4 regions of the Streptomyces sp. NPDC059248 genome follow, and region 3 is predicted to be linked to each of the others. Evidence: riboswitches for the same ligand, from Rfam matches in the RefSeq annotation. Region 3 holds a riboswitch; each other region holds the start of a gene.
What was found. Region 3 has a riboswitch for cobalamin ahead of ACFXG1_RS30325 (prenyltransferase/squalene oxidase repeat-containing protein). Riboswitches for the same ligand answer to the same signal wherever they lie in the genome.
Positions count from the first base shown of each region.

Region 1: it holds a riboswitch for cobalamin, as region 3 does, so the genes downstream of both, metE (5-methyltetrahydropteroyltriglutamate--homocysteine S-methyltransferase) here and ACFXG1_RS30325 (prenyltransferase/squalene oxidase repeat-containing protein) in region 3, are expected to answer to the same signal.
Region 2: it holds a riboswitch for cobalamin, as region 3 does, so the genes downstream of both, ACFXG1_RS29375 (ribonucleoside-diphosphate reductase subunit alpha) here and ACFXG1_RS30325 (prenyltransferase/squalene oxidase repeat-containing protein) in region 3, are expected to answer to the same signal.
Region 4: it holds a riboswitch for cobalamin, as region 3 does, so the genes downstream of both, ACFXG1_RS02310 (ABC transporter substrate-binding protein) here and ACFXG1_RS30325 (prenyltransferase/squalene oxidase repeat-containing protein) in region 3, are expected to answer to the same signal.

Region 1 is NZ_JBHYZV010000131.1:113-7,266, forward strand. Features, by position in the region: gene metE (5-methyltetrahydropteroyltriglutamate--homocysteine S-methyltransferase) at 1-2,288, opposite strand, end outside; cobalamin riboswitch at 2,456-2,681, opposite strand; gene ACFXG1_RS32030 (S8 family serine peptidase) at 2,862-6,533, opposite strand; gene ACFXG1_RS32035 (cation-translocating P-type ATPase) at 6,940-7,154, opposite strand, start outside.
Region 2 is NZ_JBHYZV010000098.1:588-7,741, reverse strand. Features, by position in the region: gene ACFXG1_RS29395 (carbohydrate ABC transporter permease) at 1-19, opposite strand, end outside; gene ACFXG1_RS29390 (carbohydrate ABC transporter permease) at 16-996, opposite strand; gene ACFXG1_RS29385 (extracellular solute-binding protein) at 1,085-2,368, opposite strand; gene ACFXG1_RS29380 (GntR family transcriptional regulator) at 2,758-3,525, shown strand; cobalamin riboswitch at 3,910-4,043, shown strand; gene ACFXG1_RS29375 (ribonucleoside-diphosphate reductase subunit alpha) at 4,197-6,593, shown strand; gene ACFXG1_RS29370 (ribonucleotide-diphosphate reductase subunit beta) at 6,593-7,154, shown strand, end outside.
Region 3 is NZ_JBHYZV010000108.1:7,624-14,777, forward strand. Features, by position in the region: gene ACFXG1_RS30315 (CbiQ family ECF transporter T component) at 1-548, opposite strand, end outside; gene ACFXG1_RS30320 (SCO2322 family protein) at 545-1,213, opposite strand; gene ACFXG1_RS30325 (prenyltransferase/squalene oxidase repeat-containing protein) at 1,210-2,478, opposite strand; cobalamin riboswitch at 2,637-2,757, opposite strand; gene ACFXG1_RS30330 (hypothetical protein) at 2,860-3,006, opposite strand; partial or broken gene ACFXG1_RS30335 (GNAT family N-acetyltransferase) at 3,060-3,564, opposite strand; gene ACFXG1_RS30340 (XRE family transcriptional regulator) at 3,584-4,867, opposite strand; gene ACFXG1_RS30345 (ATP-binding protein) at 5,099-5,545, shown strand; partial or broken gene fxlM (methyltransferase, FxLD system) at 5,745-7,154, shown strand, end outside.
Region 4 is NZ_JBHYZV010000003.1:95,172-102,325, reverse strand. Features, by position in the region: gene ACFXG1_RS02340 (isochorismatase family protein) at 1-529, opposite strand, end outside; gene ACFXG1_RS02335 (nicotinate phosphoribosyltransferase) at 816-2,144, opposite strand; gene clpS (ATP-dependent Clp protease adapter ClpS) at 2,311-2,625, shown strand; gene ACFXG1_RS02325 (DUF2017 domain-containing protein) at 2,625-3,251, shown strand; gene ACFXG1_RS02320 (amino acid permease) at 3,747-5,189, shown strand; gene ACFXG1_RS02315 (Mov34/MPN/PAD-1 family protein) at 5,292-5,714, shown strand; cobalamin riboswitch at 5,720-5,868, shown strand; gene ACFXG1_RS02310 (ABC transporter substrate-binding protein) at 5,907-6,923, shown strand; gene ACFXG1_RS02305 (FecCD family ABC transporter permease) at 6,920-7,154, shown strand, end outside.

The DNA.
Region 1 (7,154 bases), on a different contig from region 3:
CGGGCCGCCGCGACCAGGTTCTCCAGCGACGCCCGCGTCTCCGGCCAGCCCCGGGTCTTCAGACCGCAGTCGGGGTTGACCCAGAGCCGCTCCGGCGGCAGCGCCGTAAGGCCGGTCCGCAGCAGCGCCGCGGCCTCGTCGACCGACGGCACCCGGGGCGAGTGGATGTCGTACACCCCCGGACCCGCCGCCCGCGGATAGCCGTGGTCCGCCAGCTCATGGGCCACCTGCATATGCGACCTGGCCGCCTCCAGACTGATCACATCCGCGTCGAGGTCGTCGATCGCCTCGACCACATCGCCGAACTCCGCGTAGCACATATGCGTATGGATCTGCGTCCCCGCCGCGACCCCCGAGGTCGTCAGCCGGAACGCCTCGGTCGCCCAGGCCAGATACCCGGGCCGGTCCGCCGCCCGCAGCGGCAGCGTCTCGCGCAGCGCGGGCTCGTCGACCTGCACCACCGCCGTCCCGGCGGCCTCCAGATCCGCCACCTCGTCGCGGAGCGCCAGCGCGACCTGCCGGGCGGTGTCGGCGAGCGGCTGGTCGTCACGGACGAACGACCAGGCCAGCATGGTCACCGGACCGGTCAGCATGCCCTTGACCGGACGGGCCGTCAGCGACTGGGCGTACGAAGTCCACCGCACGGTCATCGGCTCCGGGCGGGAGACGTCACCGGCGAGGATCGGGGGACGCACATAGCGGGTGCCGTACGACTGGACCCAGCCGTGCGCGGTCGCCAGATACCCGGCGAGCCGCTCCGCGAAGTACTGCACCATGTCGTTGCGTTCCGGCTCGCCGTGCACCAGCACATCGAGCCCGGCCTCCTCCTGGAAGGCCACCACCTCGTGGATCTCGTCCCGGATCCGCTTCTCGTACCCGGCCCGGTCAAGCCGGCCCGCCCGCAGTTCGGCCCGCGCCGTGCGCAGGGCCGTCGTCTGCGGGAAGGAACCGATGGTGGTCGTCGGCAGCAGCGGCAGCCCGAGCCGTTCGCGCTGCGCCGCGGCCCGCTCCGGATACGGCTGCGGGCGGCGCGCGTCGGCCCCGGTGACGGCCGCGGCCCTGGCCCGTACCGCCGGATCGCGGGTCAGCGGCGAGGACGCGCGGGCGGCCAGGACGGCCCGGTTGGCGGCGAGTTCGGCGGAGATCGCGCCCGTACCGTCGGTGAGTCCCCGGGCGAGGGTGACGACCTCCGCCGCCTTCTGCTGGGCGAACGACAGCCAGCGCAGGATCCCCGGATCGATCTCCCGCTCGGCCGCGGTGTCCAGCGGTACGTGCAGGAGCGAGCAGGAGGCGGCGACGTCGACCCGGTCCGCCAGGCCGAGGAGCGTACCGAGCGTCGACAGCGCCCGCTCCAGATCGGCGGCCCAGATGTTGCGGCCGTCGACGACGCCCGCCACCAGCCGCCTGCCCGGCAGTCCGCCGACGGAGGCCAGCGCCGCGAGATTCGCCGCCGCGGGTCCCGTGAAGTCCAGCGCCAGACCCTCGACCGGGGAGTCGGCCAGGATGGGCAGCGCCACGCCGAGCCGGTCGAAGTAGGAAGCGACCAGCAGCTTCGGCCGGTCCGTGAGCCCGCCGAGCAGGGCGTACGCCCGGGCCGTGGCGGCCAGTTCGTCCAGGCTGCGGTCCGAGACGAGCGCCGGTTCGTCCAGCTGGACCCAGGCGGCGCCGGCCGCCCGCAGATCGGCCAGGACCTCCGCGTACACGGGCAGCAGCCGGTCCAGCAGCGACAGCGGTTCGAATCCGGCGGGCGCGCCGGGGGCCGCCTTCGCGAGCAGGAGGTAGGTGACCGGGCCGACCAGTACCGGGCGGCCCGTCAGGCCGAGCGCGGCGGCCTCCCGGAACGCGCCGACCTGCGCGGCGGAGTCGGCCGTGAACACGGTGTCGGGCCCCAGCTCCGGCACCAGATAGTGGTAATTCGTATCGAACCACTTCGTCATCTCCAGCGGCGCGGCCTCCTGTGTGCCGCGGGCCATGGCGAAGTAGCCGTCGAGCGGGTCGGCGGCGACCGCCGCGCGATGCCGGGCGGGGATCGCGCCCACCATCACGGTGGTGTCGAGGACGTGGTCGTAGTACGAGAAGTCGCCCGTCGGCACCTCGGCGATGCCCGCGTCCGCGAGCGACCGCCAGTTCGCGGCGCGCAGCGCGACGGCCGTGCGACGCAGTTCGGCCGCGGTGACACGGCCCTTCCAGTAGCCTTCGACGGCCTTCTTCAGCTCCCGGTCCGCCCCCTGACGGGGGTAGCCGTACACGGTGGACCGTGCTGCCGCGGCTGCGGACTTCGTGGTCACGGAACTCTCCTTCGCGAGTCTTCTCCTGTGAGTCCCGGTGACGGGACGAGAACGCGAAGGGACGACACGGCGGACGGGTGCCGCCCGGCGCGTCCGTACGCGCCGCGGCCCCGCCGCTCATTCGTCGCCGACCCGCCCTCGAGGTCACCGGAAGACCGTGCGCGCACCGGCGCACACGGACGACGGGCAGGTCTTCGGACTCACGGGCACGTCCACCGGTCTCCCGGCGGGCACCTACTGGCCGTCGCTTCCCGGGTCCGTCACGGACCCAGTGCGTATGACGGCGGTCGTTCCCACTCACCGCTGCGGGGCAGTCCCGGATTCCCACCGGGTTCCCTCTTACGACGCCTCCCGTCCGGCTGACGGGGGCGAACCAGTCGTACGTGTCACCCTACGGCACACCGGCCCCGGCCCGAGCGAATCCTCCCCGGCCCGAACCGGCGACGGCCCGCCGGATTCCCCGAGGGGACCCGACGGGCCGTCGTGTTGTCGTGCGGTCGTGCGGTCGTACCGGATGACGACCGGTCACCCCGGTGGTGGGGCGTCGGAGGTCCGGTGATCAGCCGGTCGTCGTCACCGGGCCGCGCGCGCCGGCGGCGCCAGGTCCGGCCGGTCCGTCACCCGGAGGGCGTTGACCAGCGGCTTGGCGTATCCGCCCCGGGCCACGAAGCGGACGTTCAGCGTGCCGTCGGTGACCGTCACCGTATAGGCGCGCTGGACCGCCGCGTACGATCCCGCCTCCAGGGCGATGTCGAGGGCGGGCAGGACCTGGACGCCCTCGGCGAGTACGTCGAAGACCCGCTTGTCGGGCCGGGTCGACGACAGTTCGGCGAAGCCGAGTTCCACCGTGTAGACCCCGTTGGGCACCCCGTCGAAGCGGTACTCGTACATGCCCTCACGGGCCGTGCGGAACAGCCCCGGGTCGTCGGTGCCGGAGACCGCGCGACCGGTGGAGCGGGTCGCGGACGCGCCCTGGTAGCCGTACGAGCCGTTCGTATACGCCCGGTCCGGGGTCCAGGTGTCGCCGAGTACGTCGACCGACGACGTCCGGGCGCCGGTGTCGAGCGCCGCCCGGTAGCGCGGCACGACGACCGTGACGGGTACCGAGAGCACCGGCGAGCGTCCACTCCGGGACTCGATCCTGACCGCGGACGTCAGGACCGTGCCGGGGGCGAGACCCGCGGTGTCCACGGTGATCGTGAGCGGTGTCCTCGCCCCGGTGGCGAGTTCACCGGCGGCCGGTCCCGCGGTGAGCCAGGGGGCGTCCTCGGCGACGGTGAACGCCGTGCCGAGACCCGGGTTGGACAGCTCGATCGTCCGGGTGCGCCGCTGGTCGCCGGGGGCGACGACGTCGAGCGACGCCTTCGACGGCGTGACCCGTCCGGTGCGCAGCGACCGGGTGTCGCGGGCGACGGTCCCGGCCGCCACCTCGATGGTGCCGTCCGCGCTCTCGTACGCCGGTGCCGACACGGCCACCGGCTGCGGGCCCGCCGGGGTCTGGGCGACATAGCCGCCGTCGGCGCCGGTGGTGACGGTCACCGCCGATGTCCCGGTGCCGAAGGCGACGGTGGCGCCGGCGACGCCCTTGCCGTCGTTGGCGTCGACGACCCGGCCGTTGACCACGCCGTGGCGGGTGGTGCGGAAGGAGACCGACAGACCGTCGCTGAGGACGGCGGAGTTGAGGGAGTAGAGGAATGCGTCGGTGCCGGTGGCGTTCTCCACGCCGATGGTGGCGCTGGACCCGCCCGCCAGGCCGGTGCCCGTGGTGCCCTTGTAGTGGTAGGTCACCCCGCCGTTCTCGCCGATCACGGCGGCGAAGGAGAACCGCCTGCCCTGGTCGGCCCAGTGGACGACGTCACGCCATTCGACGGTGTACGACCGGTTCGGCGCGGTGCCCGTGACGCCGGTGAAGACCGCGGACTCGCCCTCGCCGGTCAGCAGCAGATCGTCCCAGAACGGGTAGAGGGCCGCGTTCGGCACCGCGGCGCTGGGCAGTGATCCGTTGGAGTCGCCGGTGTGGGGTCCGCCGAAGCTGAGGGTGCCGTTGGTGCCCACATGGGCGACTGAGTAGTTCTTCCCGTACAGCGGTACGGGGAAGGGGAGTTCGACGCGCTCGGTGGTGTTGTCGCCGGTGAGGGCGAGTCGCTGGGTCCCGGCCTGGTAGGCCCGGTCGCCGGTGGCGCAGGCGTATCCGAAGGTGTCCGTGCGCTCGGGCAGGGTCACGGCCGCGGTGGTGTCGCCGGCGACGGTGACACGGGTACTGCCCGCGGTGACGCACTTGGAGGGATGCGTGGCCCGGATCTCGTACTCGCCGTGCGGCAGGACGGCCTCGAACCGGCCGGCGGCGTCGGTGGTCGCGGTCACCGGTGTGTTGGTGACGGAGACCGAGGCCCCGGCGACGGGCCCGGCGGCCGACGACACCACGCCGGTGACCCGGGCGGAGGCGGCGGCGGTGAGCCCGAGGTCGAGGGTGGCGGCGGCGTTCTCGGTGACCGCGGCGGTACCGCTCGCGCTCTGGTAGCCGAACTTGGCGGCGGTCACGGCGTACGAGCCCGTGGAGAGCGACGGGAAGGCGTAGCGGCCGTCGGCCCCGGTGACGGCGGTCCGGCTGATCGGACCCTCCGCGGTGACCCGGGCCCCGGCGAGCGGGGTACCGCCCTCGGTCACGGTGCCGCCGAGGGAGCCGACCGGGCCGCGGGGCGCCGCCTGCACGGCGGCCAGGGCGTCGAGCCTGCCCTCGCCGAAGACGTTGTTGTCGGCGGGGGTGCCGCCGCAGGCGGTGGCGTCGACATCGGTGGCGGTCTGGTCGAGCAGCCCCTCGGTCTGGGCGATGTCGCCGCGGAGCGCGGGGGCGGCGGACCAGATCAGGGCGACCGCCGCCGCGGTGTGCGGGGAGGCCATCGAAGTGCCGGAGAACGATCCGTATCCGCCGTTGCGGATCGCGGAGCGCACATTGGACCCGGGCGCGGCGATATTGGGCTTGATGCCGCCCTCGTCACCGGCGCCCCGGGAGGAGAAGCTCGCGATGGCGTTGTTGATGTCGAAGGCACCGGAGCTGTACGACGCCACATAGTCGCCCGGGGAGCCGCTGGTGGCGCACGCCGGGCCGTTGTTGCCGTTGGAGAAGGCGGGGAAGATGCCGGCCGCCCGCCAGGCGGCGACGATCTCCTTGTACCAGGGGTTGTGGACGCCGCTGCCCCAGGAGTTGTTCACGATGTCGGGTGCCAGATCGGGTCGCGGATTGGCCCCGTTGACGTCGGTGGGGGCGAGGATCCACTGACCGGACGCCAGCAGCGACGCCTGGGAGCAGGAGTTGGACTCGCAGCCCTTCGCGGCGATCCAGCGCGCTCCGGGCGCCACCCCGATCTTGTTGGCGGCGCCGTCGTCGCCGACCATCGTGCCCATGGTGTGGGTGCCGTGGTCGTTGTTGTCGCACGGGGCCTTGACCGGGCAGATATTCGCCGGGTCGAACCAGTTGTAGTCATGGGTGTAGCCGCCGTCGGCGGCCCGGCCCCGGTACTGGGTGTTGACGGCCGGGTGCAGATAGTCGACCCCGGTGTCGATATTGGCGACCACGACACCCTCGCCGCGGACCCCGAGGGTCTCCCAGACCCGGGGTGCCCCGACCCGGTCGATGTTCCATTCGACCGCGTCGACGGCGTTCTCCCGCTCGCCCCTGACCGGCTTCGGGATGGTGACCGTGTCGTCGGCGTCGAGCCCGGCGACCTCGGGCCGCTGGGCCAGCGCCTCGGCGACCTTGGCGTCGGCGACGACCCGGACGGTGTTCACGGCCCAGTACGCGGTGTGCTCGGCCCGGACGTTCCGCAGGGCCTCGACGACCCCGGCCTGGGTACGTTCGGCGTGCGCGCGCTTGGCGTCGTACACGGCGCGGGCCTTGGCCGCCTTGGTCCCGGCCCGGTTCGCGGCCCCCAGGTCGGCGGCGGTGTCGAACCGTACCCAGAACTCCGTCTTACCGCGGTCGAGCTGGCGCCGCAGCTCGGGTTCGATCTTGCTCTCGGCGACCGTCGGCCGGTCGGCGGCGGGTCCGGCCTTCGGGGCAGCCCCCGCGGAGCCCGCGCCGAGCGGTAACAACAGCAGAACGCCGGAGAAGGCGGCCAGGGCGGAGAGCGCGGCCCGCGAGGGTCTGCGCTGTCCGCCGCGCCCGCGGGCGCCGTCGGTGGTGGAGGCGGGCCCGGCGCGTCTGACGCGCAGGACCCGGCCGATACGAGTGATCCGTCGTGCCACGGTGTCTCCCCTTGCGCTGGCGGCGGTGTACGCCGCTGAGGAAGGTGCCGGAAACGTGCGTGAAGCAGCAACGCCCGTCCATGGCAAGGCCGTTGGCAGGCATTGTCATGCACGGGGCGATGGTCGCCGTTCATCGTGGGGCAGTGGGCACCCCCGCAACAAGGGGGCCTCGTCGTCGCGGGCCGCGCGACAGCCACGATGTCCCCAAGAACACGCAAATGTCCCGCGAGGTTTCATCCGCGGGACACACGGGGGAGAAGCCGCCGCTCAGCCGAGCGCCGGACGGCTCACGGAGGGGCGCGGTTCGGGTCGCACGCCGTCCCGGCCGGTCCGGAGCGGTCCGGAGCGGTCGGGAGGGGTCGGAGGTGGTCGGGAGCGGTCGGGAGGGGGCCGGCGGCGGGCCCGGTCAGATGCCCGGCGCAGGGGCGGGCTCGGCCGCGGCACCCGGTGCCGTACCCCGGGCGCGCCGGGCGACGAGCTTCGCCAGCTCCCAGGCGACCAGCAGGACCAGCGCCGCCAGCAGGGCCCAGCCGAACTGACGGAGATCGAGCCGGGTGGTGTCGAGGATCCGGCGGAAGCCGTCCAGCTGGGTCACCATCACGGCCAGCACGAACTCCGCCA
Region 2 (7,154 bases), on a different contig from region 3:
CGAACAAGGAGCGCTTCATCGCACGTCCTCCTCTTGCTTGAGCACGATCCGGAGGTAGTAGGCCGTCAGCAGCAGCATGATCACGATGGTGAGCATCGCGATGGCCGCGCCCATGCCGTAGTGCTGGTTGCCCATGCCCTCGATGTAGGCGTACACCGGGAGGATCTCGGTGAGCCGGTCGGGACCACCGCGGTTGATCGTGAGCACCTGGACCAGGGCCTTGAACACCCAGATGACTTCCAGGAAGGTGGTGGCGTAGAGGAAGGGCCGCAGGAACGGCATGGTCACCGAGGTGAAGCTGCGCCAGGCGTTGGCGCCGTCCAGCGCGGCGGCCTCGTACAGCTCCTTCGGGATGGTGGTCGTCGCCGCGTAGAGGGCCAGGGCGACGAAGGGGATCGACTGCCAGACGATCAGCAGGGTGATCACGAAGAAGGTCGACATCTGGGTGCCGAACCAGTTGTGGTCGGCCATGCCCTCGAAGCCGAGCTGGACCAGGACCCAGTTGACGACACCGAACCGCTGGGCGAAGAGCCACTGGTAGACGGTGGTGGAGGCGACGACCGGCATGGCCCAGGCGAGCACGAGCCCGATCATCAGGGCGAAGCGCATCTTCTTGCCGAGGCGGGCGAGCAGCAGACCGACGAGCGTACCCAGGACCATGATCAGCAGGACGTTGACGCCGGTGAAGGCGATCGAGCGTCCCGTGACCCGCCAGAAGTCCTCGCCGGTAAGGATCTCCCGGTAGTTGTCGATGCCGTTCCACTCGGTGAGACGCTGGATCAGCTGTCTCATATTGAGGTTCTGGAACGACAGGATCGCGTTGTTCACCAGGGGCCAGCCCAGGAAGACCAGGGTGGCGGCCACCGCGGGAAGCAGCAGCAGATAAGGAACGAAAGAGCCCGCTTTACGCGGTGCTGAGGGCCTGCCCTTGCCCTTGACCGGAGGGGTGGGTACCTCCGCGGGGCCGGACGGCGCCCGTTCGGTCTGCACGGTCATGCTCGCCATCTCTTCCTAGGCGCTTGGGGGACAGCAGTCGGCGGCCGGGGAGGGGGCCTGAGACCCCCGCCCCGGCCGCCGGATTCGGTTACTGCTTCTGTGCCAGGCGCTTGTTGAACTCGCCCTCGACCTGCTTGGCGGCGTCCGCCGGCGACTTACCGCTCACCACGGCGGTGAGGTAGGTCTTGATCGGGTTGGGCTCGTTCTCGACGGCTGCCCACTCGGCGATCAGCGGGGTCGTGCCACCGAACTTCGCGGACGGGGCGGCGGCCTCGGCGACCGGGTTGCCCGTCAGGTTGGAGTTCAGGGACTCCTTGTTCGGGATGACACCGCTGGCCTTGGCGAGGCCGCCCTCGTACTTGTCGGAGAGCAGCAGCTTCAGGAACTCCTTGGCGAGCTCCTTGTTCTTGCTGTTCTGCGCGACGGCGACGTTGGAACCGCCGAGGAAGACGCCCTCGGGCTTGTCCGCGGTCTCACCGGGGATGGTGAAGTAGCCGAGGTCCTTCTCGATGGCCGGGTTCGCCTTGATGGCGGTGGCGCCCTCCCAGCCCATGCCGATGAAGGCACCGACGTTGCCCTTGGCGAAGACGTCGGCCTGCTGCGGGGTGGCCTCGTCCTTGTCCTTGGGCGCCTTGGAGTACGCCTGCATCTTCTTGTATTCCTCGGCCGCGGCGACGACCTTCGGGTCCTCCAGGTTGGAGACCCACTTGTCGCCGTCCTTCTTGACCAGCTCGCCGCCCTGGCCGATCACCAGACCGACGAAGTGGTACCAGTTCTGGCCGGGCAGGTAGATGGGCTCCTTGCCCTTCGCCTTGAGCTTGTCGAGCGCGGCGTAGAACTCGGCGCGGGTCTTCGGCGGCGCGGTGATGCCGGCCTCCGCGAAGACCTTCTTGTTGTAGACGACGACGCGGTTGGCGAAGTACCACGGCGCGGCGTACTGCTTGCCCTCGAAGACCGAAGCCTTGTTCAGGTTCTCGGTCCAGTCGGCGCCGATGGCCTGCTTGATGTCGCCCAGCTCGGCCAGACCGCCGGTCTTGGCGTAGGCGGGGGTCTGGGTGTTGCCGATCTCGAAGACGTCGGGCGGGCTGTCCTCGGAGAGGGCGGTCGTCAGCTTCTGCTGAATACCGTTCCACGCCTGCTTCTCGTACTTGAGCGTGGCACCGGTCTTGGCCTCGAACTCCTTGGTGAGGTCCGCGAGCCAGGCGTCCGGCGTCGAGCCGTCCATCGCCCAGAAGGTGAGGGTCTGACCCTTGAAGTCGGTCTTCCCCCCAGCACCCGTCTTGGGCTTCTCGTCCTTGTCGTCCGAGCCACACGCGGCAACACTGATCAACATGCCCGCGACACCGATAGCCGCGATGAGCTTGCGCTTCACGCCATCCTCCTAAGGGAGCCTGCCACCCCCGCCCACCACGAAGCGATACGTGAAAAGTACTGCCTGGGGCTGGGACCTGGTCTTTAATGGTTTAGACCAGTACCGGGAGCTTGGCCTAGACCTTTCAGGCTGTCAAGGCTCGATAAACCCGCCTGTCCAGTCCGTTATCGGACCGACATCTGGGCATGATCCGGGCAGGCTTGAGGCCCCCGCTTGGACTAGACCAACCCTAGTCCCCTCGGTGTATAAGAAGCAGTGGTGTCCACCTGGAGACAGAAACCAGGAGGGAGAGGGTCACTCCCCGGGACCGGCCCGTGCCACGATGTGATCCGCTACAGACGGAGGAGCCGGTGACGGCAGCGCAGCAGTCGGGAACGGGAAGGCGGGCCATGACGACGGACGGGGTGGGTACGGAGACCGAGGCGGGGACACCGGCGACCCGGACCGCGCGCGTGCCGAAGTACTACCGCCTGAAGCGGCATCTGCTGGAGATGACGGAGACCCTTCCGCCGGGTACGCCCGTACCGCCGGAACGCACCCTGGCCGCCGAGTTCGACACCTCGCGCACCACCGTGCGCCAGGCGCTCCAGGAGCTGGTCGTCGAGGGCCGGCTCGAACGGATCCAGGGCAAGGGCACCTTCGTCGCCAAGCCCAAGGTCTCCCAGGCCCTGCAATTGACCTCGTACACCGAGGACATGAAGGCCCAGGGTCTCGAACCCACCTCCCAGCTCCTCGACATCGGTTACGTCACCGCCGACGACACCCTCGCCGGGCTGCTCGACATCTCCACCGGCGGGCGGGTCCTGCGGATCGAGCGGCTGCGGCTGGCCAGCGGTGAGCCGATGGCCATCGAGACGACGCATCTGTCCGCGAAGCGCTTCCCGGCGCTGCGCCGCAGCCTCGTCAAGTACACATCCCTCTACACGGCGCTCGCCGAGGTGTACGACGTCCACCTCGCGGAGGCCGAGGAGACCATCGAGACGTCCCTGGCCACACCGCGCGAGGCGGGGCTGCTGGGGACGGATGTCGGCCTGCCGATGCTGATGCTCTCACGCCACTCGCTGGACGCGCGGGGCGAGCCCGTGGAGTGGGTCCGCTCGGTGTACCGCGGCGACCGCTACAAGTTCGTGGCCCGCCTCCGCCGCCCCCAGGACTGACGCCACCTTTTCGGGGCCGCCGGCCCCGAGCTTCTTTTCGCCGGGGCGGCCCCACATCCACGGGGCCGCCCCGGCGAAGGCATGTCCGGGCGCCGCGCCCCTGCGGGGGCGGTCGGGTGGAGGCTTCCACCTCAGCGCACCGCCACGGAATCCGCGTCCCGCCCAGCCCGATGACGACCGTACTCGACCTCACGCCATCGTGGGCTTGTCGCGCGGTTCCGCCCCCTATGCCTTCGGCGATGGGGGGACCCCCAGCGCCCCTGAACACCTTCACCCGGCCCCGCCCCGCAGGGGGAAACGGCCTTCACCGCACCGCCCCCGCAGGGGAACCGTGGCTCGCGAGTGAGGGACGCGACACAACATGTGGGGGCAACATCTTCGGGGTGCCCCCACATGTATGCTCGTCTCGCTGTCGTCGCAGAGGAATCCGGTGCGAATCCGGAACTGTCCCGCAACGGTGATCTTCGGCGTGCTTTGTCACACCGCGAGTAAGTCCGGCCGTCTGCCGACAGCGCACCGCGTCGTCCGACCCGGTGCCGAGACGTCCGGGCCTCGTGGTTGGGCCGGTGGACGCCGTTGCGTGCTGCCCGCCCACGGGCGCGGTCCGCCCCGGCCTGCCCGCCGAACTCCCCGCCATCGCGGTCCGTGAGCCGAGCGAGGGAGAGCACCACGTGACCATCGCGCCTGCCGATCCGGTTTCGGGCATCACCACTGCGGTGGCGAACAAGCCCGAGGACGGCCCGGGGACCGCGCTTCTGCGGACCCTGACCGACCTCACCGCCGATCTGCCGGACACCGACCCCGGCAGGGTCGCCGCCGCCGCGCTCCGCGGCCGGCACCCCGGGTCGGACGTGGCGGAACTCCATCAGCTCGCCACCGACGCCGCCGCGGGCCTGATCTCCGACGACCCCGCGTACTCCCGGCTCGCCGCCCGGCTGCTGACCAGGACGATCGCCGCCGAGGCCGAGAGCCAGGGCGCGGTCTCCTTCTCCGCCTCGGTCCGGGTGGGCCACACGGAGGGCCTGATCGCGGACCGTACGGCCGCCTTCGTCGCCCTGCACGCCGAGCGGCTCGACGCCGTGATCGACCCGGCGGGCGACGACCGGTTCGGCTACTTCGGCCTGCGGACCCTCTACAGCCGCTATCTGCTGCGCCACCCGATCACCCGGAAGGTCGTGGAGACCCCGCAGCACTTCATGCTCCGGGTCGCCTCCGGTCTCGCCGAGGACGATTCGGTCCGCGCCCTGGACGAGGTCGTGGCCCTGTACGGGCTGATGAGCCGGCTCGACTACCTGCCGTCGTCGCCGACGCTCTTCAACTCGGGCACCCGGCACCCCCAGATGTCGTCCTGCTATCTGCTGGACTCGCCGCTGGACGAGCTGGACTCCATCTACGACCGCTACCACCAGGTCGCCCGGCTCTCGAAGCACGCGGGCGGTATCGGGCTCTCGTACTCCCGGATCCGGGCCCGGGGCTCCCTCATCCGGGGGACGAACGGCCACTCCAACGGCATCGTCCCGTTCCTGAAGACCCTCGACGCCTCCGTCGCGGCCGTCAACCAGGGCGGCCGGCGCAAGGGTGCCGCCGCCGTCTATCTGGAGACCTGGCACGCGGACATCGAGGAGTTCCTGGAGCTGCGCGACAACACCGGCGAGGACGCCCGCAGGACCCACAACCTCAACCTCGCGCACTGGATCCCGGACGAGTTCATGCGCCGGGTCGACGCGGACACCGAGTGGTCCCTGTTCTCGCCCGCGGACACCCCCGAGCTGGTCGACCTGTGGGGCGACGAGTTCGACGCCGCGTACCGGGCCGCCGAGGCGAAGGGCCTGGCCCGTAAGACGATGCCCGCCCGGGAGCTGTACGGGCGGATGATGCGGACCCTCGCGCAGACCGGCAACGGCTGGATGACCTTCAAGGACGCCGCGAACCGCACCGCCAACCAGACCGCCGAGAAGGGCCACACGGTCCACTCGTCGAATCTGTGCACCGAGATCCTGGAGGTCACGGACGACGGCGAGACCGCTGTCTGCAATCTGGGCTCGGTCAACCTGGGCGCCTTCGTCGTCGGCGGCGACATCGACTGGGAGCGGCTGGACGAGACCGTCCGTACCGCCGTCACGTTCCTCGACCGCGTCGTCGACATCAACTTCTACCCGACCGAGCAGGCGGGCCGCTCCAACGCCCGCTGGCGTCCGGTCGGCCTGGGCGCCATGGGCCTCCAGGACGTCTTCTTCCAGCTCCGGCTGCCCTTCGACTCCCCGGAGGCGAAGGCGCTGTCGACCCGGATCGCCGAGCGGATCATGCTGGCCGCCTACGAGGCGTCCGCCGGGCTCGCCGAGCGCCACGGCACCTTCCCGGCCTGGGAGAAGACCCGGACCGCGCGCGGAGTGCTCCACCCCGACCACTACGGCGTCACACCGCACTGGCCGGAGCGCTGGGAGGCGCTGCGCGAGCGCGTCGCCCGTACCGGGATGCGCAACTCCCTGCTGCTCGCCATCGCGCCGACCGCGACGATCGCCTCCATCGCGGGCGTGTACGAGTGCATCGAGCCGCAGGTCTCCAACCTGTTCAAGCGCGAGACGCTCTCCGGTGAGTTCCTCCAGGTGAACTCGTACCTGGTGGCGGAGCTGAAGAAGCTGGGCGTGTGGGACGCGCAGACCCGGGAGGCGCTCCGCGACGCCAACGGCTCGGTCCAGGGCTTCTCCTGGGTCCCGGCCGACGTCCGTGAGCTGTACCGGACGGCGTGGGAGATCCCGCAGCGGGGCCTGATCGACATGGCGGCGGCCCGTACGCCCTATCTCGACCAGTCGCAGTCGCTGAACCTGTTCCTGGAGACGCCGACCATCGGCAAGCTCAGCTCGATGTACGCGTACGCGTGGAGGCAGGGCCTGAAGACCACCTACTACCTGCGGTCCCGGCCCGCGACCCGGATCGCCCGCGCGGCATCCGGCACGACCGCCGCCGCCTCCGCCCCCGTACCCGTACCCGTACCGGCGCAGGCCACGCCCGAAGAGGCCGTCGCCTGCTCCCTGGAGAACCCCGAGTCCTGCGAGGCCTGCCAGTAATGTCCGATTCCACCGCCACCACCCGCACCCAGAACCTGCTGGACCCGGGCTTCGAACTGACCCTGCGGCCGATGCGGTACCCCGACTTCTACGAGCGGTACCGCGACGCGATCAAGAACACCTGGACCGTGGAGGAGGTCGACCTCCACTCCGACGTCACCGACCTGGCCAAGCTCACCCCCGGTGAGCAGCATCTGATCGGCCGTCTGGTGGCCTTCTTCGCCACCGGTGACTCCATCGTCGCCAACAACCTGGTCCTGACGCTCTACAAGCACATCAACTCCCCGGAGGCGCGGCTGTATCTGAGCCGTCAGCTCTTCGAGGAGGCGGTGCACGTCCAGTTCTATCTGACGCTGCTGGACACCTACCTCCCCGACCCGGAGGACCGTACGGCGGCCTTCGCGGCGGTCGAGAACATCCCGTCCATCCGCGAGAAGGCCCAGTTCTGCTTCCGCTGGATGGACCAGGTCGAGAAGCTGGACCAGCTGGACACGAAGGCCGACCGCCGCCGCTTCCTGCTCAATCTGATCTGCTTCGCCGCCTGTATCGAGGGCCTCTTCT
Region 3 (7,154 bases):
GCGAAGGTCATCGCGACGACCACGGCGACCCCGGCCTCGTACAGCGCGCCCGGCAGCGACTTCAGCAGCCTGGCCGGATTGGCGAGCGCGTTCGCCGCGCCCACGCAGATCAGCAGCGCGGCCAGCTTGGCGCCCTGGTAGACGGCGAGCACGACCTGCTCGGCGTAGACCCGGCCGCCGATCCGGATGCCCTTCGCCCAGTCGGGCAGCGGTACCTCGGGAAGGGTGACGAGCAGCCGGGTCCCGGGGATCGGCGCGCCGAGGAAGACGGAGAACAGCACCCGGATCACCAGGACCAGCAGCCCCAGCTTGACGAAGGCGATGTAGGCCCGCGCCCAGGGCGCGTCGGTGCGGCGGGCGGCGACGACATAGCCCGCGACGCCCACGATCAGCCCGAGCAGCAAGGGGTTCGTCGTCCGCGACGCGGCGGCGGCGAGGCCGAGGGCCCACAGCCACCAGGCACCGGGATGCACGGCGTTCGCCCGGTCGGCGACGGGGGCACGCAGCCGCCGGAGCAAGGGGCGGGCGGGAGCGGGGCGTGGCTTCATCGGGCCCGGCGGCGGGACCGCCAGTAGGTGGCGGCGCCGAGGACGGCGAGGACCGCGAGCCCGGCGACGACGCCCATCGAAGGACCGCCGTCGCCGTCACTTCCTCCGTCGGCCGTCTGCGCGGGTGTGCCTCCGGAAGCGGCGACCTGCTCGCCGCAGCCCTTCGCGGGGTATCCGGAGATCGCGCAGAGCATCGCGTTCCCGTCGTACCGCAGCGGCTTGGCGACCCGGGCGAGCGCCTCGGCGGCGGTCGCGTCCCCGGGCACCCGCGCGCAGACCGTACGCGGCGCCGGCGGGCGCTCCCCGGCGGGCGCGTCGGCCGCCGTACCGGGGTCGACGACGAGCGCGACGCGCTTGCTGCCGGGCTTCGGCGCGGTGTCGGCGCAGATCGCGTCGAAGTCGGGCGCCGTACGGGGCTTCGAGGAGTCGGAGCTGTCGGCGCTGACGGCGAAGCGGAACCCGTGGACCGCGCCGTCCGCGGGCCTGGCGGTCGCCGGGCCCTCGGTGGCGTACGTCCAGGCCGTGCCGTCGGCCTGCCAGTACGACCAGTACCGGTACCCGGCCGCCTGCGCGGGCGCCGCGGCGCCCAGGACTCCGGCCCCGGCCGCGACGACGGCGAGCACGAGCCCCACCAGCGTCGCGCGGGCGGTCGCGGGGCGGGTCACGCGCGCGGCTTGCGGCGGCCGCTGAACAGGAAGCCCGCACCGGCGCTCGCCGCGAAGAACGCGCCGATGATCCACCACATGTTCGGGCCGTCGTCCTTCTTCTCGTCCTTCTTCTTCTCGTCACCGGAAGCGGAGGCGGACGCCGCCTTCTCCGGCGCCGGGCCGGTCGCGGTCAGCGCCGCCACCAGGTCCGTACCGCCGAAGTCCTTCGGGTCACCGCCCGCCGCGCGCGCGGCGAAGATCAGCTGGGCGTACGCGGCCGGTCCCGACTGCTTCGCCCAGCCGGCGGCGTTGCCCTCCAGCCAGGCCAGCGACTTCCCCGCCTGCTCGGTACGGCCCTGTACGGCCAGGGCGACCACGGCGTCCGCCGTGTTCCCGAAGTCGGGCTTGGGCGCGGAGTCCTCGGCGCCCGGCATCGGGGCCGTCAGCAGATGACCGGTCTTCGCGAGCGCGGCCGTCAGATAGGCGGCGCCGTTGCCCGCCGCGCCCTCCAGGTCCTTCGCGGCCTTGTCGCAGGCCGCGCCCTTCGCGGCGGACCCCGAGGCGGCGGCGGGCTTCGGCGCGAGGCCGTCGCCCCGCGCGGCGACCACGGCGGCGGCGGTCGAGTCGGCGACCGCGCCCGGCATCGCCGGCTGGTAGACGAAGGCGCCGCCGTCCTTGCCGCCGCACGGGCGGGCGAACGTCAGCAGCGCGTCGTACGGCGACTTGCCGCCCTTCGCGGAGGTCACGGCCTCCGGCTTCTCACCGGCGGCGGCCAGCGCGCCGATCACCACGGCCGTGGAGTTGGCGTCGCTCGCGCCGCCCGGGTTGTAGCTCCAGCCGCCGTCGGCGTTCTGCACCGACTTCAGCCAGCCGACCGCCTTGGTCACGCTCGGCTCGGCGCCGCCGGTCGCCGTCAGCGCCTGCACGGCGGCGGCGGTCGCGTTCGAGTCGCGGGGCAGCTTCGCGGCGCACGCGCCGGAGACATCGGCGCGGTACGAGGGGAACGCGCCGTCCGCGCACTGCTGCGCGGTCAGCCAGTCGACGGCCTTGCCCGCGGGCTTCAGCCCGGCGGTGTCCTGCGCGAGAAGCGCCAGGGACTGCCGCCACACTCCGTCGTACGCGGGGTCGGTGGTACCGAAGAGACCGGAGGGCAGAGGGGTGGCCGGCGGCGGGGTGGTCGCGGCGCTCGCGACAGGTGCGGCGGCCGCCCCCAGTACGGCGGAGACGGCGAGCACGGCGGCGGCGCGGCGTACGGCGGTACGGCGTGCGGTGGCGGTGGTCATGACGGGCTGTGCCTCTTCCCGCGCCCTCTGCGGGACGCTGCCGGGATCCGGGCACGGGCGCGTACGGGAGACGACGCGCCAGGGCTCCGGCCCCGTATACCTCGACGGTGCCGATCACCGGCGGCTGCCGGTGGCGTGGCCGGTCACGGCCGCGTACAGGGCATTCCGACTCCACCTCGGGCCGGTGGCGGGAACCGTACGGCGACGGTCGCGCGACCACGGGACACCCCGACGGCTCACGGCTGCGGGTCAGTGCCGGATTCGCACCGGCTTCCCCCTGTACGGGCGTGATACGACCCACCTACTCTACCGACGCTCCGGAGCGGCGACGGCGGTGGCCCGCTATCGGCCCGGGATATCGAGGTGTGGGTCAGGAGCGGCTCACGGGGCCGTGCCCGAACTCGACCGCTGCTCGTCGTGCCAGGGGTCGACGGCGGCGATGCGGTCCAGCGCCGCCTGCTGCTCGTCGTCCGTCATGGCGCCGTACCCGTCTTCGAGACGCCCGACCGGCTCGCTCAGCCGGTCCATGGCGTCGCGATGGGCGGCGCGGCTCCAAGGAGACAGGTCGCTGTAGGCACTGGTCAGTGGGTTGTCCGGGTCATCACGGTAAGAATCGGCGAGGACGGGGACGGCTGGCTCTGCCCGATGTCCACGTACCCCCACGATCTGTAGAGCGCGTGGACCTTTCCTTCTCCGGCGGCCGGGTTGACCATGAGCGTGACGTACGGCTCATCGCGGGCGGCGAGGAGGGTGTCGTGGATGCGGCGGGCCGTACCGGTCTTGCGCCAGGTGGGCCGGACGCCGATCTCCTTCAGGGCCAGGGCCGGGCGCTCGGTGTACTTCTCGGCCGGCTCCGGGGTGGTGCGCTGCCAGTAGCGGTCGCCGCGTTCGATGGTGTTGCCGTAGGCGTAGCCGACCGGCTCGTCGTCGGCGTACGCGAGGACCGCGACGAAGCCGGGATCGGTGCCGTGGCGGTCCAGGCGTTCGCCGAAGGTCGTGACCGCGTAGTTCGGCAGGTGGAGGAGCGGGGCGCGTACGTCGGAGTAACGTGTCGACGAGATCGCCGCAGGCGGCGAACGTCTGCAGTTTGCTGGGAGCGACGTGGTCATGTAACCGCCCTCCAGGTGGCGGTGTGCTCGGTCCAGGTCTGGACGGTGGTGCTGCCGGGTGCAGTGGTGTTCAGCGCAGCCCCGAACCTCTGAAGCATGTGCGACACGCGAGCATGTCGGGATGCGATATCGGTGGGGATCTTCATTGCCGTGGCGATAGCTGGTCCGACATCGCCCTGTCCGAGTTGAGCGACGGCAAGCCGGACGGTGTTGATGGCCCGGTCGCGCCGCATCTGAGGGCGGAGCAGGGTCAGGCTCCGGTGAGCGTGTGTTTCGGCCTGCTCGAAGTTTCCAAGGCGGACGTGTGCTGCGAGAGCGAGCGTCTCCAACTCTGATCCGTCGCGGACTCCGGTCATCCACATCGGTCGGGCGAGACTAGTATCGGCGCGTTCGAATGCGTCCCAGGCGCAGCCGAGGGCGTGCCGCACGGCGCTGGTGTCGCCGATGACGCCGTAGGTCGCAGCCTGGCGGGCATGGCCCAGGCAGGCGAACAGAGGATCACGGCGTGTGAGGTTCAGGTTTCGGGCGACATCGTTCGCGGCGAGGGCGTCGGCAGGGCGGCCCATTTGACGGTACATGGTGCCCGCATGGCTCCAGATGCGGAACTTGATCGCCTGGTCCCCGGACATCTCGGCGAGGGCCTGGGCCTCTCGCATGTGTGACTTCGCGACGTCGTAGCGCCGGCCGTCGATGGCAGCCCACATCGCCGAGGAGCGGAACGCTGCTGCGGAGGCGTAGAGGCTGCTACGTACGCGCTGGGTGGCGCTTCCCGCGTTTTGGAGGTTCAGTGCCTCGTCGGCGAGGGCGGCGGCTCGCTGTTCGATACCGAGCTGTCCGCCGTGCCGGTGGTCGCTGGCGATGATCTCGGCGAAGCGCTTCTGGAGACGGTCGACGTCGCTCATGCCGATCCTGCGTGGCGACGCGGTGCCGGGGGACGCCGCGACGACGGCGGCCGTCGCGAGCCCGCCGACGAGTGTGCGGCGCTTCATGTCAGGGTCCTCCCGCTGCGGTGGAACCAGGGCCGACGGGGTCCTGCCCCGTGGAACGAACCCTAAAGCGGTGGCGGGCAGACCGGCGATGTCCTCAAGCGCCTTGCGGGTGGCCGACTTCGGCCACTTCACACGGCCGGCCTTCCAGCCTCGGATCGATGATCCGTCGAGCCCTCCGGCCTTCCCGGTCAACTGCTCTAAAGACCTGTTCACAGCGTCGGCAAGGCTGTTGGAGCTATAGCCCTGCTCGGCCATCCACGCCTCAAGAGCCGTGTTGCGCGTGACTTCCATCCACGCAAGGTAGCGCTCGTGTCACTCATCCGTCAGGTAAAGGCTGGGGTAAATCGCCCTAGTTGTTCCTGCTGACCGGGGGCCCGATTGCCCTAACCAGCCGATTTGAGAACGGGGTTGTCTGGGTGTCGGTCGCCCGTCATCAGAGGCGGCTGTTGACGGCCCGGTCCGCACGCTCACATCTCGCAAGGGGCGGACCGGGCGCCGAGACAACCCGAAGGCTCCATCCCCATGACGAGTCTCAACACACCTGTTCATGCCGCCCGTGTCGGGTGCCCCGCCTACAGCCAGACCATCCCGTGCCGGCCGTCCACTGCTGAGACCGGCCGCAAGCTCGTTCAGCGTGTCCTCGGTGCGTGGTGCCTGGATGAACTCGCCGACGGTGCCGTGCTGATCGTCACGGAGCTGATCGCGAACGCGTCGAAGCACACCTCGTGTCAGGACATCCGTCTGACCGTGGGACGGCCGAGCGCGTCGCGAGTCCGGGTCGGGGTCGTGGACTGGGAACCGGGGCGTCTGCCTGCCGCCGGCCACGCTGACCACGGTGACGAGTCCGGCCGCGGCCTGTTTCTCATCGATGCGGTGTCGGATTGCTGGGGCTATGACCTGTACGGCTCGGACAGGTGCCCATGGGGCAAGGAGGTCTGGGCCGAGCTTGAGCTCACCTGCGACGGATGAACGAACCGGCGGCCGCATCAAAGCAGAGCACCACCAACGTTGCCCGACCTGCCTGCGGCCAGTTCGGCTGGTGCCGCCGCCTCCGTGCGGGGCACCAGCCGCCCGTTCCCGCACCCTACGGAGGTAGTCGGTGATTACCACGACCGTGGCGTTCCACGCCGGAACAACCGCGCTCGTGCGCGCCGTCACCCAGACGTCCCTGGCGGTATCTCCGTGCCCCGATCTCGACGCCGGACTGCCCGATGCCGCAGCAACTCAAGCGGCGTGGGGCTCGGTCGTCTCATGGCTGCCAGGTATGTACGAGCCTGAGATTGACGCATTCGGCGGCCCGTTGGCCATGGACACAGCCCACGAACTGTTCCACAGCGACTCCCGTCACTTGCTGACGTACCAGCCCGGCCTCAAGCACCTGGGGCGTCGGGAGAGCGCCGTACTACTGGTGAGCGCCATGCTGCGCGGCGCCGGGCTCGACTGGTTCGAACAGGGGGACGTCTGGTCACAGGTCGCCGCCCTTCGACCGGCCACCGATCCGCTGCCGACCGAACGCGCCGCCGAGCTTGCTCCCGCCGTACGGAAGCTGATGACGGCCGACGCCCGCAGCCTCTGCCACCAGGGCGGTCCGTTCCACAGGCACGACGAATGGGTCACCGCCTTCGAGCGGACCGGGGCGACGCTCGCCGATCTCGCCGACCACGGTGGTCTCACCCGTGGCCTGCGGGTCGTGCTCGCCCACCACGTGATCTTCCATGCCAACCGCGCCGGTCTCCTTCGGGACGATCAGAGCGCTCTGTTCAACATCGCACGAGAGGCAGTCATGGGAACCAGTGACAACACCGCAGCGCCCAGCGGAGCAGCGACGGACATCGATAGCGTCGACACAATCACTACCGACTCGGCGGAGGCCGAGCGCCTCCGGAACGCCCTGGTCGACCGGATCCGGGCGAACGGCCACGCCCGCACCGCAGCCGTCGAGAACGCCCTGCGGGCCGTCCCCCGCCATGTGTTCGTGCCCGACGCGTCGCTCGAAGACGCCTACGCCAACGCGCCGGTACACATCAAGTACGACACCGACGGCACCTCCATCTCCTGCGCCTCCCAGCCGGGCGTCGTCGCCCTCATGCTGGACCAGCTCGACGTCCGTCCCGGCGACCGCGTCCTCGAACTCGGCGCCGGAAGCGGCTACAACGCCGCACTTCTCGCGCACCTGGTCGGCGAGGCCTGCCACGTCACCACCCTCGATGTCGACGACGACCTCGTGGAGGGTGCCCGCGCCCACCTCACCGCAGCCGGGATCACCAACGTCGAGGCCGTGACCAGGGACGGAGCCCTCGGATACGCGGAAGGCGCACCGTACGACCGGATCATCGCCACCGTCGGCGCGCACGGTGTGCCGCACGCCTGGCTGGACCAGCTCGCCCCCGGCGGACGGCTCCTCGTCCCCCAGCGCCTCAAGGGCAGCGTCGCCCGCTCCATCGCGTACGAACAGCGCGACGGCCGGTGGGTATCCCTCGGCAGTGAGATGAACACCTTCATGCCGCTCCGGCGGGGCATCGCCGACGACGACCGCCGCGTCGTCCCGCTCAGCGCCGACGGCACCGTCCGGCTCCAG
Region 4 (7,154 bases), on a different contig from region 3:
CCCACGCGGTGCGCTCCTTCGAGACCCCGGCGGTCAGATCGAGCAGGACCCGGGTGGTGAAACCCTCCCGCGCCGCGTCCAGCGCCGTCGCCCGGACGCAGTGGTCGGTGGCGATACCCACCACATCGACCTCCGTCACACCCTGCGCCCGCAGCCACGCCGCGAGCCCGGTGCCGTTCTCGTCCGCGCCTTCGAAGCCGCTGTACGCCGCCGCGTACGCGCCCTTGTCGAAGACCGCGTTCACCGCGCCGGACGCGACGGCCGGGGCGAAGTTCGGATGGAAGCCCGCGCCCTCCGTGCCCGCGACACAGTGGACCGGCCACGACGTCTCGTAGTCGGGCGTGTCCGAGAAGTGGTCGCCCGGGTCGACATGGAAGTCACGGGTGGCCACCACATGGCGGTACGCGGGGGTGCTCGCACCGATCAGGTCGGTGATCGCCGCCGCGACCCCGGCACCCCCCGCGACCGCGAGGCTGCCGCCCTCGCAGAAATCGTTCTGGACATCGACGACGATCAGCGCGCGGTGCATGGCGGTAGTCCTTCGGAAGCGGGGAACGGGAATCGAGGAACGGGGTTCGGGGAACGGGGTTCGGGGTTCGGGGTTCGAAGAAAGGTTTCGGTGACGGTTCGGCGAACCGCCGCCGGAACGTGACGGGGTGGCCCGGCGCGGGGTGCGCTACCCGACCGCCGCCGCCGGGTAAGCGGCGCGGGCCGGACCCTTCATCCAGGAGCGTCCCCCCGGCGCGGGCCCTCACACCCCCCGCGCCCCGCCTTTCACGCGGACGCCCCGGCCCGCGCGGGCCGGGGCCTTCCCCTCAGATGTACTCCGTCGGCAGCACCGGCTCGCCCCGCGACAGCTGCGCCGCGGACATCGGCAGCGCGCCCCGGGCCGCCCGGTGCCGCTCGCGCGGTACGTCGAGCGTTTCCCGGGCCACGATCTCGCCGCCCCGGACCAGCTCGACCAGCAGCTGGTGACGGACCAGATCGTCCGGTACGGGTCCGGTGCCGACGACCTCCGCCTCGGCCACGCCCTCCGCGTCCGGCCGCCGGGCCGCCCACTTGCGCCCGCCGACCGACGCCTTGCCGCCCACGGACTTCTTCGCCACCGGCTCCAGCGGCGCGTCGGGGCCCTCGCCCCGGGCCCGCGCGACCAGCTTGTAGACCATCGAGCACGTCGGGTGACCGCTGCCGGTCACCAGCTGGGTGCCCACGCCGTACGCGTCCACCGGCGCCGCGGCCAGCGACGCGATGGCGTACTCGTCGAGATCCGAGGTGACCGTGATCTTCGTATGGCGGGCGCCCAGCTCGTCGAGCTGCTGCCGCACCCGGTGGGCCACCAGCAGCAGGTCCCCGGAGTCGATCCGTACCGCGCCCAGCTCGGGACCCGCGATCTCCACCGCGGTCCGGACGGCCTCGGCGACGTCGTACGTGTCCACCAGCAGCGTCGTCCCCCGGCCCAGGGAGTCGACCTGCGCCCGGAAGGCGTCCCGCTCGTTGTCGTGGAGCAGGGTGAAGGCGTGGGCGCTGGTACCGACCGTGGGGATGCCGTACCGGAACCCGGCCGCCAGATCCGACGTGGAGTCGAAGCCGCCGACGTACGCCGCCCGGGACGCCGCCACCGCGGCCAGCTCGTGGGTCCGCCGCGCGCCCATCTCGATCAGCCGCCGGCCGCCGGCGGCCGTGGCCATCCGGGAGGCCGCGGCGGCGATCGCCGAATCGTGGTTGAGGATGGAGAGGATCACCGTCTCCAGCAGGACGCACTCCGCGAAGGTGCCCTCCACCCGCAGGACCGGCGAGCCGGGGAAGTAGACCTCGCCCTCCGGATAGCCCCACACATCACCGCGGAAGCGGTACGAGGCCAGCCATTCCAGCGTCGGCCCGTCCACGATCTCCCGCTCCCGCAGGAACTCCAGTACGTCCGCGTCGAAGCGGAAGTTCTCCACCGCGTCCAGGACCCGTCCGGTGCCCGCCACGACGCCGTAGCGCCGCCCCTCGGGCAGCCGCCGGGTGAAGACCTCGAAAACGGACCTCCGGTGCGCCGTACCCGCCCGGAGCGCGGCCTGCACCATGGTGAATTCGTACTGGTCGGTGAAGAGGGCCGTGGAGGGTACGTCGACCGGGAGACCCAGGTCAGCGGTGTTCACAAGACTCGACCTCACGCTTTCTGCGCCGTTCCCCGCCCCTGGCGGAGTGCGCCGTCGAACGCCCGTACGGACCGGGCGATCCAGCCATGGCCAGATGCTACCCCACATTTCGTCACTCTGACGAAATGGGGAGTCGTTTATGCGTACGGGCGTCTTGGGTGGCAGCATGGATCGGGTGAGTGTTGCTCCCACTGAGATCACGCGACCCGAGTCGGCGGAGCAGACCGCCGCCGTTCCCGAACCCGACGTGCCGTGGGTGACGCTCGTCCACAACGACCCCGTGAACCTGATGAGCTACGTCGCCTATGTCTTCCAGGCGTACTTCGGCTACTCCAAGGACAAGGCCCGCAAACTGATGCTCGACGTCCACCACAAGGGCCGCGCCGTGGTCTCCAGCGGCAGCCGTGAAGAGATGGAGCGCGACGTGCAGGCGATGCACGGATACGGCCTGTGGGCGACCCTCACCCAGGACCGCGGCTGATGCCGGGACATTTCGAGCCGGTGCCCGGGGGCGGTGCCGCCGTCGCGCTCGACGACGTCGAGATCTCCATCCTGCGCTCCCTCACGGTCCAGCTGCTGGAGCTGATCGGGCCCGGTGACGAGCCGGTCGAGGGCGAGGACCCGCTGGCCGCGCTGTTCGCCGACGGACCGACGGAGGCGCCGTCCGACCCGGCGCTTGCCCGGCTCTTCCCCGACGCCTACCGGGGGCCCGACACGGCGCCCCGGGCGCCCGGCGGCAAGGGGCCCGGGATGACCGAGGAGGAGCTGCTCGCGGCGTCCTCCGAGTTCCGCCGCTACACCGAGAACGATCTGCGGGCGGGCAAACGGGCCAACGCGCTCGCCGTCGTCCGCGCGCTGGACGCGCTGGAGCCGTCCGGCGACTCCGCCGCCGTACTGAAGCTGCCTCCGGACGAGTGCCGCTACTGGCTGGGCGCCCTCAACGATCTGCGGCTGACGATCGGGGCCCGGCTGGAGATCACCGAGGAGGACGGCGACGAGAGCGCGCTGTACCGCCTCGCGGACGACGATCCGCGCAAGCCGATGGTGATGGCCTATCTCTGGCTCGGGGTCCTTCAGGAGACCCTCGTCGGCACCCTGCTGCCCTGACCCTCGCGGTCCTGGCCGTCGCCGTCCTGACCGCCGCTGTCCTGTGATCCGGACGCGGCCGGGGTTCCGCCCGGCCGCGCCCGCGGGTCCCTCGCGCCCCCGGGTCCGCCAGGTCCGCCAGGCCCTCCGGGCCCTTCGAGGTCTCCGGGCGCCGCCGGCTCCGTAAACCGTCCGTCCGTTCGGTTGTTCGCTCAACGGACGCTCAAATCCGAATAACGATCGCATGACATCCCCGGGGTGCTTTGCTCGCCGGGGATGCTTTTGTCCGGTTCTGGATGTGGGATAAGGCACAAGAAGCCGGATCGATCTTTGTAAGGACCGTGATAAATCTTCACGACCGCCAGGGGCGCCACCCATGCCCCTGGAGGCGCTTGAGCCGGCGGACCGCCGGTGGCACTCCATCCATATCCGGGGGGATCAGGAACTGATCCGCAGCCGACACGCCGGGGGGCGCGGCGGACGCGGATCGGCATGGAGAGAAGGGCGCAGCAGCTTATGACCTCGGTGCAGGTCGACGACACCAAGGACGGGCCGGGCAAACCGGCCGGGGCCCCGGCGGCCACCGCCGAAGACCAGGGTTACCACCGGGCACTCGGTGCCCGGCAGATCCAGATGATCGCCATCGGCGGAGCCATCGGAACCGGTCTCTTCCTCGGCGCGGGCAAGGGAATCTCCAAAGCCGGGCCCAGTCTCATCCTCGCGTACGCCATCGCGGGCGTCGTCATCTTCTTCATCATGCGGGCCCTCGGCGAACTGCTGATGTACCGCCCCGTCGCGGGCTCGTTCTCCGAGTACGCGCGCGAGTTCGTCGGCCCCTTCGCGGGCTTCGCCACCGGCTGGACGTACTGGCTCTTCTGGGTCGTCACCGGGATGACCGAGGTGACCGCGGCGGCCGAGTACATGACGTACTGGTTCGACGTCCCGCAGTGGATCTCGGCCCTGGGCTTCACGATCATCCTCTATCTCGCCAACCTGATCTCCGTGAAGATCTTCGGCGAGCTGGAGTTCTGGTTCTCCATGATCAAGGTGACCGCCATCATCGGCATGATCCTGATCTGCGCCGGAATCATCACCCTCGGTTTCACCGACGCCGGGGACACCGCCTCCTTCTCCCTCCTCTGGAGCGACGGCGGCTTCTTCCCCAAGGGCCTCGGCGGCACGCTGATGACCCTCCAGATCGTGATGTTCGCCTTCCTCGCGGTCGAACTGGTCGGCGTCACCGCCGGTGAGTCCAAGGACCCGGAGAAGACCCTCCCCAAGGCCATCAACACCGTGCCGTGGCGGATCGCCGTCTTCTACGTCGGCGCCCTGATCATGATCCTGTCGGTGGTCTCCTGGACCAACTTCCAGCCGGGCGTCTCGCCGTTCGTCGCCGCGTTCGACCAGATGGGCCTCCAGATCGGCGCGGGCATCGTCAACTTCGTCGTCCTCACGGCGGCCCTGTCGTCCTGCAACTCCGGGATGTACTCCACCGGCCGGATGCTGCGCGACCTCGCGCTCAACAGCCAGGGCCCCAGGATCTTCACCCGGCTCACCAAGCACGGCACCCCGCTGATCGGCACGACCTTCTCCGCGGGCCTGATGCTGATCGGTGTCTGGATCAACTACCAGTGGCCCGGCGACGCCTTCCACAAGATCGTCTCCTTTGCCACGATCTCCGGTATGTGGGCCTGGGTCATGATCCTGGTCAGCCATATCCGCTACCGCGCCAAGGTCGCTCGCGGCGAGGTCGCCGAGTCCTCCTTCAAGGCGCCCGGCGCGCCCTGGACGAGCTGGTTCGCCCTGGCCTTCATCGGCCTGGTGATCGTGCTGATGGGCATCGACAAGGACGCCAGGATCTCCTTGTACGTGGCCCCGCTCTGGGCCCTCGTCCTGCTGGTCTCGTATCTCGTCCTGCGGGCGAAGAACCCGGACGGCGCGGCCTTCGCCAAGCGCTGAGCCGTCCGGCCGTCCGGTATGCGAGAAGGGCCGGTCCGTATCGCGGCACGATACGGACCGGCCCTTCCGCCGTCCGGACGGCCCCCGCTTATCCTGATCCGCATGCTGACCCTGACCCAGGACCTCTACGACCGGATCGTCGCGCACTCCAGGGCCGACCACCCCGACGAGGCGTGCGGCGTGGTCGCGGGCCCCGAGGGCAGCGACCGGCCGGAACGATTCATCCCGATGCTCAACGCGGCCAGGTCGCCCACGTTCTACGAGTTCGACTCCGGCGATCTGCTGAAGCTGTACCGCGAGATGGACGACAACGGCGAGGAGCCGGTGATCGTCTACCACTCGCACACGGCGACCGAGGCGTATCCGTCCCGTACCGACATCACCTACGCCAACGAGCCCGGCGCGCACTACGTCCTGGTCTCCACGGCGGACTCCGACGCGGCCGGGCCGTTCCAGTTCCGCTCGTTCCGGATCGTGAACGGAGAGGTCACGGAGGAGGAGATCCGGGTCGTCAAGGCATACTGACCCGGCAGCTTCAATTCCATACGGGGCGGTGGGACCCAGGAAGCCGGTGCGAATCCGGTGCGGTCCCGCCACTGTGAACCGGTCGTTGACACGTGCCTACCAGCCCATGTCCGCGGCCGTCAGCCAGGAACTGACCCATCGCCCTCTTCCACCACCCAGGGGACGCGGAAATCCCCGGAGGAGGCCATCAGCATGTCCGGACGCCCGTCCCGCCGCCGTACCCTCATAGCCGGTACGGCAGCGGCGCTGCTCCCCCTTGTCCTCACCGCTTGCGGCGGTTCGGATTCCGGTTCCGGTTCCAAGTCCGGCTCCGACGCGGGGAAGACCGGTGCCTCGGCCGCCGGGTTCCCGTACACCGTCGACAACTGCGGTGTGAAGACCACGTACAAGGCGCCCCCGGAGCGGGTCGTCACGATGAACCAGCACGTCACCGAGATCATGCTGGAGCTGGGCCTGGAGAAGTCCCTCGTCGGCACCGCCTATCTCGACGACAAGGTGCTCCCGCGTTACGCGAAGGCGTACGAGTCGGTCCCCGTGATCGCCAAGGAGTATCCCTCCAAGGAGAAGCTCCTCGCCGCGAACCCCGACTTCGTCTACGGCGGTTACGCCAGCGCCTTCGAGGCCAAGGACGGCCGGACCCGCGAGGAGCTGAAGAAGTCCGGTATCGACTCCCGGCTCAATCTGGAGTACTGCACCGAGAAGCGGACGACCCTCGACGACGTCTACCGCGAGATCGACGAGGTCGGCCGCACCTTCGGCGTCCGCGACCGGGCCGAGAAGTGGATCGCCGCTTCCAGGTCGACGGTCGCGAAGACCGCGGCCGGGCTGAAGAAGACGCAGGCCGCACCGGTGCCCGTGTTCGTCTACGACAGCGGCGACAAGACCGCGTTCACCGTCGGCGGCAAGGGCATCGGCAACGAGCTGATCGCCCGCGCGGGCGGCCGGAACGTCTTCGCCGACATCCCCAAGAGCTTCGGCGACGCGACCTGGGAGCAGGTCGTGGCCCGTAAGCCCGAGGTGATCGTGATCTACGACTACGGCGCCACGAGCCTCGAACAGAAGAAGCAGCGGCTGCTGGAGGACCCGGCGCTGAAGGACGTCCCGGCGATCAAGAACAAGAAGTTCGCCGTCCTGCCGCTCTCGGACGCGGTCGTCGGCGTCCGCGCGCCGGACGCGATCGCCAAGCTGGCCCCGCAGCTCACCCGATGACGCCCGCGGCACCGGACGGGCCCGGCCCGTCCCCGGCCCCGGTCCCGGGGGCGGCGGCCGTACCCGGTCCCCGCGCCCCGGAGCCGGACACGGCCGCGCCCCGGGTCGTGCTGACCAAGACCGCCGCGCCTTCGTCCACGCCCTCGTCCACGCCCTCGTCCACGCCGGCGGACACGACCGCGGCCGGGACCCCGTCCCGGCTGCGGTTCGGGGCGGTGGCCGTGGGGCTGC